3 regions of the Nocardioides sp. JCM 18998 genome follow, and region 2 is predicted to be linked to each of the others. Evidence: predicted binding sites of a transcription regulator. Region 2 holds the regulator's gene; each other region holds the start of a gene.
What was found. The regulator LexA, encoded in region 2, represses DNA repair genes until DNA is damaged. The targets are predictions, from matches to a motif close to TCGAACANNTGTTCGA.

Region 1 (4,275 bases), 1.7 Mb from region 2:
CGCCACTGCGGCGCCGTCGACGCTCACCACCACGACGACCTCGTGGCCGATGCCCGGCTCGCTGCTGGCCCTGCAGACGACCTACTACATCTCGGTGCAGAGCGGCCTGCTCAACACCAACTGGGTCTCGACGACCGACACCGTCGGCTACCGGGTCTCGGTCACCGGCGTCGTCGGCGTCAGCGCGTTCACGGCCTGCGTGGGGACCTACACCCCGTAGCGCCCTACACTCCAGCGGTGCGGATCGGTGTGCTTGCCCTGCAAGGTGACGTGCGGGAGCACGTCGCGAGTCTCGACAGCCTGGGGGCGGAGACCCTGACGGTCCGCCGGACCAGCGAGCTGGAGCAGTGCGACGGGCTGGTGATCCCCGGCGGGGAGTCGACCACGATCGCCAAGCTCGCCCGCAACTTCGAGCTGCTCGAGCCGCTGCGTGAGCGGATCCGCGGCGGGATGCCGGCCTTCGGCACCTGTGCCGGGATGATCCTGCTCGCGGACCGCATCGTCGACGGCATCGCGGGCCAGGAGACGATCGGCGGTCTGGACATCACGGTCCGCCGCAACGCGTTCGGCCGCCAGGTCGACTCCTTCGAGGACGACCTGGACGTACGGGGCCTCGATGAGCCGGTGCACGCCGTCTTCATCCGTGCTCCGTGGGTCGAGGAGACCGGCCCCGAGGTCGAGGTGCTGGCGCGCTCCCAGGTGGCGGGCCAGGGCCACCCCGTGGCCGTACGGCAGGGCCATCTGCTCGCCACCAGCTTCCACCCGGAGGTGGGTCAGGACGCCCGGATGCACGGGGTGTTCGTGGAGATGGTGCGCGCTCAGTAAGATCCTGCCCATGTCTGGGCACTCCAAATGGGCGACCACGAAGCACAAGAAGGCTGCGATCGACGCGAAGCGCAGCAAGCTGTGGGCGAAGCTCATCAAGAACATCGAGATCGCGGCCAAGATGGGTGGCCCCGACCCCTCCGGCAACCCGACGCTGTTCGACGCGATCTACAAGGCGAAGAAGCAGTCGGTCCCGAACGACAACATCGAGCGCGCCCGTAAGCGCGGCGGCGGCCTCGACGGCGGTGGCGTCGACTACTCGACCATCATGTACGAGGTCTACGGTCCTGCCGGCGTCGCGCTCCTCGTGGAGTGTCTGACCGACAACAAGAACCGCGCCGCGATGGAGGTCCGCACCGCCGTCACCCGCAACGGCGGCACGATGGCCGACCCGGGCTCGGTCAGCCGGCTCTTCGGCCGCAAGGGCATCGTCATCCTCAACAAGGCGCAGGACGACAAGACCGTGGACGAGGACGCCGTCCTCGAGGCCACGCTCGAGGCCGGCGCCGAGGACGTCAACGACCTCGGCGAGGCCTGGCAGGTCTACGCGGAGCCGACCGACGTGGTCGCCGTGCGTACGGCCGTCCAGGAGGCGGGCCTCGACTACGAGTCCGCCGACGTGGAGTTCGTGGCCAGCATGGAGATCCCGGTCGCCGACGCCGAGACCGCCGCGAAGGTGATGAAGCTCGTCGACGCCATCGACGACCTCGACGACGTGCAGAACGTCTTCTCCAACGCCGACATCTCGGACGAGATCCTGGAGCAGCTCGACGAGGAGTGATCCTCGACGGTTCGTCGAGGTATGCAGCCCAACCGACACTTCCCGTGCGGAACTCCGCACGGGAAGTGCCTATTTCGCTGCATACCTCGATGAGCCGACACGGGCGTGTCCCTCGTCCGGGCCCGGCGCCCATCCGATAGCCTGCGAACAGACGTTCGAAGGAGGTGTGGGATGCGTGTGCTCGGGATCGACCCCGGCCTGACCCGCTGCGGCATCGGGGTCGTCGACGGCGACCTCGGCAAGCCGCTGACCCTGATCGACGTCAACGTCATCAAGACGACCTCGACCCTGCCGGTCTGGGAGCGCCTGGTCACCATCGAGAAGGGCATCGATGCCTGGATCGAGGAGCATCGCCCCGACGCGGTCAGCATCGAGCGGATCTTCGCCCGCTCCGACGTCTCCACGATCATGGGCACAGCCCAGGCCAGCGGCCTGGCCATGGTGTGTGCGGCGCGCCGGGGCATCCCGGTGGCGATGCACACCCCGTCCGAGGTCAAGGCCGCCGTCTCCGGCAACGGTCGCGCCGACAAGGCGCAGGTCGGTGCGATGGTGACCCGCATCCTGCGGCTCTCCGAGATGCCGAAGCCGGCCGACGCCGCCGACGCGCTCGCCCTGGCCATCACCCACATCTGGCGCGGCGGCGCTCAGGCCCGCATCGATCAGGCCGCGAGCCGTGCCGGCGCCGGCAGCACCGCCGCGCGCAACCAGGCCCGCATCCAGGAGGCACTGGCGCGCTCGCAGGACAACAAGGCGCGCCTGGCGCGTGCCGCCCGCTCCACCCGTACGACGATGGGAACGAAGTGATCGCTTTCGTCCGTGGCACCGTGGCCGCCGTGACGCTGACCAGCGCCGTGGTCGAGGTCGGTGGCATCGGCCTCGAGCTGATGTGCACCCCGGCCACCCTGGCCACGCTCCGCACCGGCGCCGAGGCCAGCCTGCCCAGCAGCATGGTCGTCCGCGAGGACAGCCTGACCCTCTTCGGCTTCGCCGACGAGGACGAGAAGCAGATGTTCGAGCTGCTGCAGACCGCCTCCGGCGTCGGCCCCAAGCTCGCCCAGGCGATGCTCGCGGTCCTCTCGCCGGACGGGATGCGTACCGCGATCGCCGGCGACGACGTCAAGACCCTGACCCGCGTGCCCGGCATCGGTCAGAAGGGCGCGCAGCGGATCATCCTCGAGCTCAAGGACCGGATCGGCGCTCCCGTACGCGCCGGCCTGCCCAGCGGCACCCCCGGTGCTCCCGTCGCGCCATGGCGCGACCAGGTCGTCCAGGGGCTCACCGGCCTCGGATACGCCGTCAAGGACGCGGAGAAGGCCGTCGAGGCGGTCGCCGACCAGGCGGACACCACCAGCTCGGCCAACGGGGTCCCGGACGTCGGCGCCCTGCTGCGCGCCGCGCTGCGGTCGCTGAGCAAGGCATAAGGCGTACGCGCGATGTACGACGACGAGCTGACAGCGGCCGAGAACGCCTACCTCGACGGGCTCACCGCCGCCGAGACGGTCGACGTCGCGGAGGACGAGCGGGCGATCGAGGCGGCACTGCGACCGAAGAGTCTGGACGAGGTCGTCGGACAGACCCGCGTCCGCGCCCAGCTCGGCCTGGTCCTCGAGGCGGCCAAGCAGCGCGGACGCGCCCCCGACCACGTCCTGCTGAGCGGCCCGCCCGGACTCGGCAAGACCACCCTGGCGATGATCATCGCCGCGGAGATGGGCACCCCGCTGCGCCTCACCAGTGGCCCGGCGATCACCCATGCCGGCGACCTGGCGGCGATCCTCAGCGGGCTCAACGAGGGCGACGTCCTCTTCGTCGACGAGGTCCACCGGATGTCGCGGCCCGCCGAGGAGATGCTCTACCTCGCGATGGAGGACTTCCGGGTCGACGTGGTCATCGGCAAGGGCCCCGGCGCCACCGCGATCCCGCTCGACCTGCCGCCGTTCACCCTCGTCGGCGCCACCACCCGCGCCGGCCTGCTGCCCGGTCCGCTGCGCGACCGGTTCGGCTTCACCGGCCATCTGGAGTTCTACGAGCCCGACGAGCTCGACCTCATCGTGCGCCGTTCCGCGGGCCTGCTCGGCGTGGAGATCAACGCCGAGGGCTCCGCCGAGATCGCCTCGCGCTCGCGCGGCACCCCACGCATCGCCAACCGGCTGCTGCGCCGGGTCCGCGACTACGCCCAGGTCCGCGCCGACGGCAACGTCACCCGCGACCTGGCCCGCAAGGCGCTCGACCTCTACGAGGTCGACCCGCTCGGCCTCGACAGGCTCGACCGCGCCGTCCTGGACGCGCTCTGCCGTCGCTTCGGCGGGGGACCGGTCGGCATCTCCACCCTCGCCGTCGCCGTCGGCGAGGAGCGCGAGACCGTGGAGGAGGTCGCCGAGCCGTTCCTCGTGCGCAACGGCTTCCTCGCCCGTACGCCCCGCGGTCGCATCGCCACCCCTGCCGCCTGGGCCCACCTCGGGCTGAAGGCGCCTGCGGGTGGCATGAACGGCTGGGAAACGCTGCTCGACGACTGAGCGCGGCCACCGAGGGCGGCTGGGTCGGATGTGGCGCGGGTGACATCTCATGAGGCAGTGATGGCTACACTTGCGCGTCGGCTGGCCGTAGGCCTGCCCCTGCCCCCAATTCCTGGAGTCTGAGTAGCGCCGTGCAGTTCTTGCCCTTCCTCCTCA
Region 2 (4,275 bases):
CGCGACCCTCCGAGTAGGTGTGCGCCGGGTTGCGGTTGGCGGCGGCGAAGCGGGCGAACGCCGTACGCAGCGGCATCTTGGCCGCCTGGAGTGCGCTGCTGACGGCCTGGAGCGAGTAGCGGTCGTGCGCGCCCGACGCGGCGCGCTGCCACATCGACAGGATGATGCCGGGCAGCTGGCCGACCAGCTGGGGGTGATGCTCGCTGACCCAGCGGAAGAAGATCCAGCCGCCGTACACCCCGAAGGTGGTGTTCTTGTCGAGCGAGGTCGACGGCCTCCCCAGCGGCCCGTATGGCAGGTACTGGATGTTGTCGTTGATGTTGTCGAAGACCTGGTCCTCCATCCACACCGCGGTGGACTCCATGAACCACGGGTCCTCGGTCGCGTCGTAGGCGAACTGCACCGCGTGGAAGAACTCGTGCGCGGCGGTCACCTGGAGGTTGGACAGCGGCGTCCCGTGCGGGAACTCGGCGTAGTCGTTGTCGAGGACGCAGTACGCCGGCGTGTGGTGAGCGGACGGCGCGCTGGCGAGCGGCTCGGGCGCGCAGTAGCCGTAGTAGCCCTGATCACCGATGTTGGCCAGGTAGATGTCCACGTCGTCGACGGGCACCGGCGCACCGTTGATCTGGGTGGTGCCACCGCCGGTGGTGTGGTCGGCCTCGGGCATCCGGTAGCCGGAGCTCTGGTAGATCGAGTAGATGTGATCGAGGTTGCTGAGCACGACCTGTGGGGTGATCGGGCCGCCCGCCTTGGGGGCGTCGACGCCCGCGCTCGCGTAGTGCACGCAGATCGGGTGGGTGGTGGAGCAGACGATCCGCTCACCGGCGAGCTTGGGGCGGGCGACCTGGGCCTCGGCCCGCTTGCGGGCGGCGCCGCGCAGCGAGCTCTTGGTCAGCGCGATCCGGCGCAGGTACATCGACGCATCGCCCGGCGCATCGCCGTCGGAGTCGCCGAGCGCGCTCGCCGCCGGTAGCCGTACCGCCGATCCGCGCTCCGCCTGAGCGGGGGTCGCAACGGACACGGACAGCAGCGACGCCACCACGACCACGAGGGTGGTCAGGGCGGCGGCGGAGGAGGGGAGGGCGCGCGTCACTCCGGCAGTTTAGGTGTCAGCTCCCAAACCGCCACGACGCCGGCGATGGTCACCATCCAGCCGACCAGGACGTCGAGCACCCAGTGGTTGCCCGTACCGATCACGGTAGCCGCCGTGATGAAGGCGCCGGCCCACCCGAGGATCTTGACGATCCGCCACCGGGCGTGTCGTTGCAGCACCATCGCGCACCACAGCGACCAGCCCGCGTGCAGAGACGGGAAGGCCGCCAGCTCGTTGGTGAGGTGGCCCAGACCCTTGGGCGCGGAGGCGTCGGAGCCCCACCAACCCTGGTCGGAGTGGAGGGCGAGCACGTCGGCGTAGCCGTCGAGGAAGCGCGGCGGCGCGGTCGGCAGCATGAGGTAGAGGGTCAGCGCCAGGACGGTCGTGACGAGCAGCGCACGACGGGCGGGGATGTAGGCGTCGCGCCCCTTGAAGTAGAGCCAGACCAGCACCGAGAGCGTGATGATGTAGTGCGCGGTGGCGTACCAGAACGAGGCGAGCAGGCCGATCGTGTCGTGGCGCACGAAGAAGTCGTTGATCGGGTGTTCCCAGTTGAGCCGTACGGCCCGCTCGATCCGGAGCAGCTCCTTCGCGCGGTGGATCGCCGGCTCGCGGGCGTCGCTGGCGAGCCGGCGCGAGAGGGTGTAGCCGACGTAGAGCGCCGAGATGAGCAGGAGCTCGCGCAGGCCGGCGCCGACGGTGGAGAGGCGCTGGCGGATGGTGCGACGCCCCGTCGGCGGGGCGAGGATCGCCTCATCGCCGGCGATGACGTTCTCCTGCACGCGGGTGCCTCCTGAGAAAAACGGTGGGATCGGGCGTGCCCGATCCCACCGATATTATGCCGAGGTCGCCTTCACAGGCTGCGTAGCACGGCGGTGACCTTGCCCAGGATCGTGGCATTGGTCCCGTCGATCGGCTCGAGCGCGGAGTTGTGGGGGAGCAGCCAGAGCTTGCCGTCCTTGCGGCGGAACTCCTTGACGGTCGCCTCGCCGTCGAGCATCGCGGCCACGAAGTCGCCGTTGTTCGCGGTCTGCGCCTGCTGGATGACGATGTAGTCGCCGTCGCAGATCGCCGCCTCGATCATCGAGTCGCCCTTGACCTTGAGCAGGAACAGCTGGCCGTCGCCGACGAGCTCGCGCGGCAGGGGGAAGACCGCCTCGGTCTGCTCCTCGGCCAGGATCGGTGCGCCCGCGGCGATGGTGCCGACCAGCGGGACGTAGTGCGCCTCGGGGCGGCTGTCGCCGATGCCGGTCTCGTCGTAGTCGACCTCCTCGGCGCCGCTGATCGCCTTGCGGGCCTTGAGCACCTCGGGCAGGAAGACCTCGAGAGCGCGCGGGCGATGGGGGTCGCGCTTGATGAACCCCTTCTGCTCGAGGACCTTGAGCTGATGGGCGACCGAGCTGGTCGAGGTCAGGCCCACCGCGGTGCCGATCTCGCGCATGCTCGGCGGATAGCCGCGCTGCTCGATGCAGTCGCGCAGGTGACCGAGGATGCGCTGCTGGCGGTAGGTGAGGCCGGTCGCATCCGGCGGGCCGTCGGGCAGCTCAGCCAGGTTGCTCTGCTCCTTGGAGGTCATGCGTCTCACGGTAGTGCCGCGCCCGGGTGGATTCAAACAGATGTTCGATCCGGCGTGTCGCGAGACGGCACAAGAAATCTCGTTCGAACACTTGAACGAGTTCGAACCTTTGTTCTACTCTCGCTCATGTGTTCGATCGAACGTCTGATCGAAAGCCGCTGATGGTCGCTCCACCGAAAACTGTCAGTGGTCGCGGTTAGACATCGTCTCGGACACACCAAGTCCCGCCTTCCCCAGGAGACTGACATGAGCTCGATGACCCTCGACCAGCTGTTCGAGACGCCGCGTACGACCGACGTCCGAGCGGTCCGCCCGGCGACTGCGGCCCGCGCGCCGCGTCAGGGCTCGACGCTGCGGCTCACCCGACGCGGTCGCGTGGTCGTCTTCGTCGTCGGCCTGATCGCGCTGCTCGGCGTCGGCCTGCTCATCTCCAACGGCGCCGGCGCCGCCTCGCAGGCCGGTGCCCCGGAGTCGACCCACTCCGTGGTCGTCGCCCCCGGCGACACGCTGTGGGACCTCGCGTCGGCGGCCTCCGACGACGGCGACGTCCGCGCGATGATCGATCACATCGAGAAGATCAATGGCCTCGCTGGTGCGAGCCTGTCGGCTGGTCAGACTCTGCGTATCCCGAACTGACGGGAGCGCTCGCCAGCGCCCGGAGTGCCCGGGCGCCCAGCAGCAGCGCGACGAAGAGGCACGCCGCGGCTCCGATCGCGGCCAGCAGCAGGAAGAGCCACGACGCGCCGTCGCCGTCGCGTGCATCGCCACCGAAGTCGATCGCGGCATAGACCAGATAGCCCCACGCGATCAGCGCCACCGTGACGCCGAGCGCCAGCGCGAAGACGTCCCTGCGGAACCGTCGCGGCGGCCGAGCCGCCCTCCGGCTGCCCTTGCGCTTGCCACTGTTCTGCTGCCCCACGCGCCACATTCTCTCCTGAGATGGGGCGCTTTGGCGCCCCTTGAGCGCGACACGCCGAGGTCTCGCGGCGCGCCGCGCCGGAGCACTTGCATGCCTTGCGGCCGGGGCATAGAGTCACCACTACATCTAGTAGTTACACGGATGTAGTTATCCACATCTAGTTCACATTTGTGCGTGCTCGTTGCACAGATCGCGACGCGTTCTCCACAGTCGGGGCGGCTTCCTCCACAGGGGGATCCACACCGGCGAGCCCCATGAACGATGCAGAGACCACCCGAGGAAGGAGGACCGTCATGCACTGCCCCTACTGCCGGCACAACGACACGAAGGTCCTCGACTCCCGGGTGGCCGAGGACGGCGGCTCGATCCGCCGGCGTCGTCAGTGCCAGGGCTGCGAGAAGCGGTTCACCACCGTCGAGCTGATGCAGCTGACCGTGCTCAAGCGCTCCGGTGCGACCGAGCCGTTCAACCGCGACAAGGCGGTCGCCGGCGTCCGCAAGGCCTGCAAGGGCCGCCCGGTCACCGAGGACCAGCTGGCCTGCCTGGGCCAGGAGGTCGAGAACACGCTCCGTACGAGCGGCTACGCCGAGGTGCCCGCGCACGAGGTCGGCATGGCCATCCTCGCGCCGCTGAGCACGCTCGACCAGGTCGCGTACCTGCGGTTCGCCTCCGTCTACCGACAGTTCG
Region 3 (4,275 bases), 480 kb from region 2:
ACCGCCGGTGCGTACGACCTGCTCGCGGAGATCGTCGCCGAGTCGGACGAGCACCTGCTGAGCCTGATCTCGAGCAGCATCCGGACCGTGTCGGGCGTGGCGAGCACCGAAACGTTCATGTACCTCAAGCTGCAGAAGCAGACCTACAACTTCGGCGTCCCGGCGTGAGGCCGACCGTCACGGGGTCGGTGTGGGAGACGACGGCCGGCCCGGCTCCCACAGCACGTCCCGCCCTGTCCGGGGACATGGCGTGCGACGTCGCGATCGTCGGTGCCGGCTACACCGGGCTGTGGACCGCCTACTACCTCGCCTCGGCCCGGCCCGACCTGCGGATCGTGATCCTCGAGGCCGAGACGGCCGGCTTCGGCGCCTCCGGCCGCAACGGCGGCTGGTGCTCCGCGCTCTTCCCGGCCTCGCTGGAGTCGCTCGCCGAGATGTCGTCACGTACCGCGGCGCTGGCGCAGCACGCCGCGATGCGCGCCTCGATCGACGAAGTGATCGCCGTCGCCGCCGCTGAGGGCATCGAGGCCGACATCGCCAAGGGCGGCACCATCGTGCTGGCACGCAACGAGCCGCAGCTGGCTCGTGCCCGCGAAGAGGTCGCACACGCCGGGTCGTGGGGACTCGACGACGTCCGCCTGCTCTCGGCATCCGAGGCCACCGCTCGCGTACGGGCGACGGGCGTGGTCGGTGCGACCTACACCCCCGACTGCGCGGCGGTGCACCCGCTCAAGCTCGCACGTGGCCTGGCCGCCGTGGTCGAGCGGCTCGGCGTCACGATCCACGAGCGGACCCGCGTCACCGCCATCGAGCCGCATCGCGCTGTCACCGCCCGCGGGACCGTCACCGCCGATGTCGTCGTCCGCGCGACCGAGGGCTACACGCCCGCGCTCGCCGGCCTCGAGCGCGAGGTGATCCCGGTGCACTCGCTGATCGTCGCCACCGCTCCCCTGCCGGCGTCGGTGTGGGAGGAGATCGGGCTGGCACAACGCGAGACGTTCGCCGACCACCGCCACCTCGTGGTCTACGGTCAGCGCACTGCGGACGACCGGCTCGTCTTCGGCGGCCGCGGCGCGCCGTACGCGTTCGGATCGCGCACCGGGGGACGCTACGAGGAGGACGAGCGGGTCTTCGCCGCCCTGCGTGCCACCGTCGCCGACCTCTTCCCGGTCCTCACCGGCGCGCGCTTCACCCATTCGTGGGGCGGCGCGCTCGGCATCGCCCGGGACTGGTGCGCCTCCGTCGGGCTCGATCAGACGACCGGGCTTGCGTGGGCGGGCGGGTACGTCGGCGACGGCGTCTCCACCACCAACCTCGCCGGCCGCACGCTGCGCGACCTGATCCTCGGCGAGTCCACGGCACTCACCGCTCTGCCCTGGGTCGGCCACCGCTCCCCGCAGTGGGAGCCCGAGCCCCTCCGATGGCTCGGTGTCAACGCCGGCCTCGTAGCCACCACCCTCGCGGACCGCGAGGAGGCCCTCACCGGCAAGCCCTCCTGGCTCGCCCGCGCAACAGCGCCGTTCCTGGGCTGACGCGTGGATCAGCCCGGTGGTTGAGGTGTGAGCGCGGCGAGCCTCGACGCGTCCGTCGTCCCGGTGGGGTCGACGTGGAAGGCCTGGTGGTGGGGGCTGGTCCAGAGGAACTCGCCGGGACTCAACTGGGTGTACCCCCAGCCAGCATGGGTCTTGACCCGATGATGCAGCCGACACAGGGGCGCCAGATTCGCCGAGGTGGTGGACCCGCCGTGTTCGTAGGGGTCGATGTGGTCCAGATCCGCGGTCCGGGCGCTGCGGGTGCAGTGCGGGAACACGCAGACCCGGTTGCGCAGCACGATCTGCTCCCGCAGCGTCGCTGAGGGCTGGTAGCCCGACGAGACGAGGTCGGTGTTGAGGTCGATCACCGGCCGAATGCTCACCGTCGTGCCGGGGCGGGTGAGCCGGGTGCGGAGCCGCTCGATCCCGACCACGTAGTCGCCGGAGCCGTGCTCCACACGAGCCACCTCCGGCTCGCCCACGTGCAGGTGGACGTACAGCGTCGCGGCCGACCCGCCGGTGGTGATCTCTCCGGTGGTCAGGCCGAGTGCGAGTTCGCGGCGCGCGATCTCTCCCACCGCCAACGCCCGCCGCACGTCGAGTGGCTCCTCGGAGCCGTTCAGCAGGAGTTGGTGGGCGGCGCGGGCGATCGCTGTCTCGAAGTCGCGGGCATCCACCACATCCAGGGACGCACTCAACCCGGCGCAACCACCGGTGACGTCGCGGTCATGGACGCTGACGTGGCGGTGCTCGGCAGCAGCGATCTCGTCGGCGTGGGCCTGTTCGGGGTCGAAGCGTCGGATCGCCTCGGTGACGAGGCGTTCGAGGCGCACGATCCCGATCTTGTGCGCGTCCGGTGCCACCTGGGCATCCACCCAGGCTGCCGCGTCCGGGGGCAGGGTGAGGGTCTGGGATGCGATCTGGCGGGCCTTGAACGGTTCCAACGGTCCCGACGCCATTCGTGCCCACACCAACGGGAGGCGATACCGCAGCTCGAGCACGGTCCCGAGCCACAACCGGGCCGAGTCGGCCGAGCGTCCCAGGACGGTAGCGAGCTCGGCGACGGCGAACTCCGCGACCAGCGGCGCCCCTTCGCCCGCGATCGCGAGCTCGTGGTCGGTGCCCGGCACCGTCATCGCCCGATCGATCGAGTCGGTCGAGTGCAGGTCCGCCCAGTCCAAGGCGAGGCGCATGAGCCGGATCTCGGCTTGGCGGGCGTCCTCGCGCGCCGCGCCCATCGCATCCAGGAGCCCGACAGGGGTGTCCCGGTCGAGCTCAAGGGCGAGTGCGGTGGTCATGGTTCGAATCTACGGACAGGGTCCGACAGTTTTGGATCCAGATCACCTGTTCAGAGATCCCTTTTCGAATATATCTTCCCGTGTCTCTTTCTGTGCCACGGGGCTGGTGGCCCGACGGAACTGTGCTCGTCTCGCGGTCTGTGCCAAGACACTCGACTGGCACTCTCTGTGCCGCTCTTCCCTTGAAATCGTGGCTGGGACCGTCGCCTCCGGTACGCCACCCGCCCACCGGCAGCTGCCGGTGGGCGGGTGGCGTACGTACGGCCTGCTGGCGATCACGAAGACCAACAAGAGAAGAGCGGTACAGCGGGTGCCACCTACCTGTCTTGGCACCGTCCCAGCGCGGAGCACAGCACCGTCGGACCACCATGCGTGTGGTCCCGTCCAAAGACAACGTGTCGGAGGGCCGAGTCGACCGTGCGGGAGGGCCGAGTCGGTCGTGCGGGAGGGCCGAGTCGGCGGTGCCGGAGGGCCGAGCCGGTCGTGCGGGAGGGCCTAGTCGAGGCCGTTCGCAGCCGTGCGAGCGGGGCGGCGCGGCGTCTCCAGCCACGCCTTGAAGAACCCACGGAGGTGCTCGCCCGACACGTGAGCGGCGTACTGCTCGAACTCCTTCGTCGTCGCGGCGCGGCCGGCGTGGCTGCTCGCCCAGCCCCGCATGATCAACCAGAAGTCCCGCTCCCCCACGCGGTTGCGCAGGGCCTGCAGGGTGAGCGCGCCGCGCTGGTAGACCTGCGCGGTCCACAGGCGCGACGCCCCGGGCTGGGCGACGCGGGTCGACCAGAACCGCCCGAGCAGCCGCGCATAGTCGCTCTGGAGCCGATCCTGCGCCGAGGGGCCGCCGTGGGCCTCGGTCCAAGACCACTCCATGAAGGTCGCGAAGCCCTCGTTGAGCCACACGTCGCGCCAGCGCGAGAGCCGCACCGAATCGCCGAACCACTGGTGCGCCAGCTCGTGCACCACCGTGGTGGTCCGCTCGGCGTCGAGCACCGGATAGGTCGGACGGGTCTGGTTCTCCAGCGCGAAGCCCGGGTTGAGAGCGGTGGTGACGCCGCCGACCGTCTCGAAGGGGTACGGCCCGAGCCGGCCGGTCAGCCAGTGGGTGATGGCGGGCGTCTGCCGCATCAGCCGCATCGACCGGGCCCGCTCCGGGGCCGGCAGCTCGTCGGAGACCGCGACCAGCCACGGCAGGCCGTGGCTGGTGCCCTGCGCGACCTCGTAGTCTCCGGCGGTGAAGTACGCGAGGTAAGGCGCCATCGGGTCGCGCGCGACCCAGCGGGTGGTGGCGAGCGCCCCGTCGACCGTACGGCTGACCTGGCGGCCGTTGGCGACGACCGTCTTGCTCGCGGGGACGGTGACGCTGATGTCCATCGTGGCGGCGTCTGCCGGGGTGTCGTTCGACGGGAACCACCAGGCCGCCATGTGCGGCTCGTTCATGGCGGTGACCT

Region 1: the regulator LexA is predicted to act here: its motif matches at 1,750-1,765, upstream of ruvC (crossover junction endodeoxyribonuclease RuvC).
Region 3: the regulator LexA is predicted to act here: its motif matches at 2,895-2,910, upstream of ACZ5L9_RS00775 (HNH endonuclease signature motif containing protein).

The regions. Positions count from the first base shown of each region.
Region 1 is NZ_AP043886.1:3,290,641-3,294,915, forward strand. Features, by position in the region: gene ACZ5L9_RS15515 (hypothetical protein) at 1-220, shown strand, start outside; gene pdxT (pyridoxal 5'-phosphate synthase glutaminase subunit PdxT) at 238-825, shown strand; gene ACZ5L9_RS15525 (YebC/PmpR family DNA-binding transcriptional regulator) at 836-1,606, shown strand; gene ruvC (crossover junction endodeoxyribonuclease RuvC) at 1,778-2,410, shown strand; gene ruvA (Holliday junction branch migration protein RuvA) at 2,407-3,027, shown strand; gene ruvB (Holliday junction branch migration DNA helicase RuvB) at 3,040-4,119, shown strand; gene yajC (preprotein translocase subunit YajC) at 4,251-4,275, shown strand, end outside.
Region 2 is NZ_AP043886.1:636,003-640,277, reverse strand. Features, by position in the region: gene ACZ5L9_RS03045 (MXAN_6640 family putative metalloprotease) at 1-1,093, opposite strand, end outside; gene ACZ5L9_RS03040 (phosphatase PAP2 family protein) at 1,090-1,875, opposite strand; gene lexA (transcriptional repressor LexA) at 1,947-2,669, opposite strand; gene ACZ5L9_RS03030 (LysM peptidoglycan-binding domain-containing protein) at 2,916-3,305, shown strand; gene ACZ5L9_RS03025 (hypothetical protein) at 3,247-3,588, opposite strand; gene nrdR (transcriptional regulator NrdR) at 3,882-4,275, shown strand, end outside.
Region 3 is NZ_AP043886.1:158,306-162,580, forward strand. Features, by position in the region: gene ACZ5L9_RS00765 (Lrp/AsnC family transcriptional regulator) at 1-168, shown strand, start outside; gene ACZ5L9_RS00770 (NAD(P)/FAD-dependent oxidoreductase) at 165-1,532, shown strand; gene ACZ5L9_RS00775 (HNH endonuclease signature motif containing protein) at 1,541-2,830, opposite strand; gene ACZ5L9_RS00780 (M1 family metallopeptidase) at 3,326-4,275, opposite strand, start outside.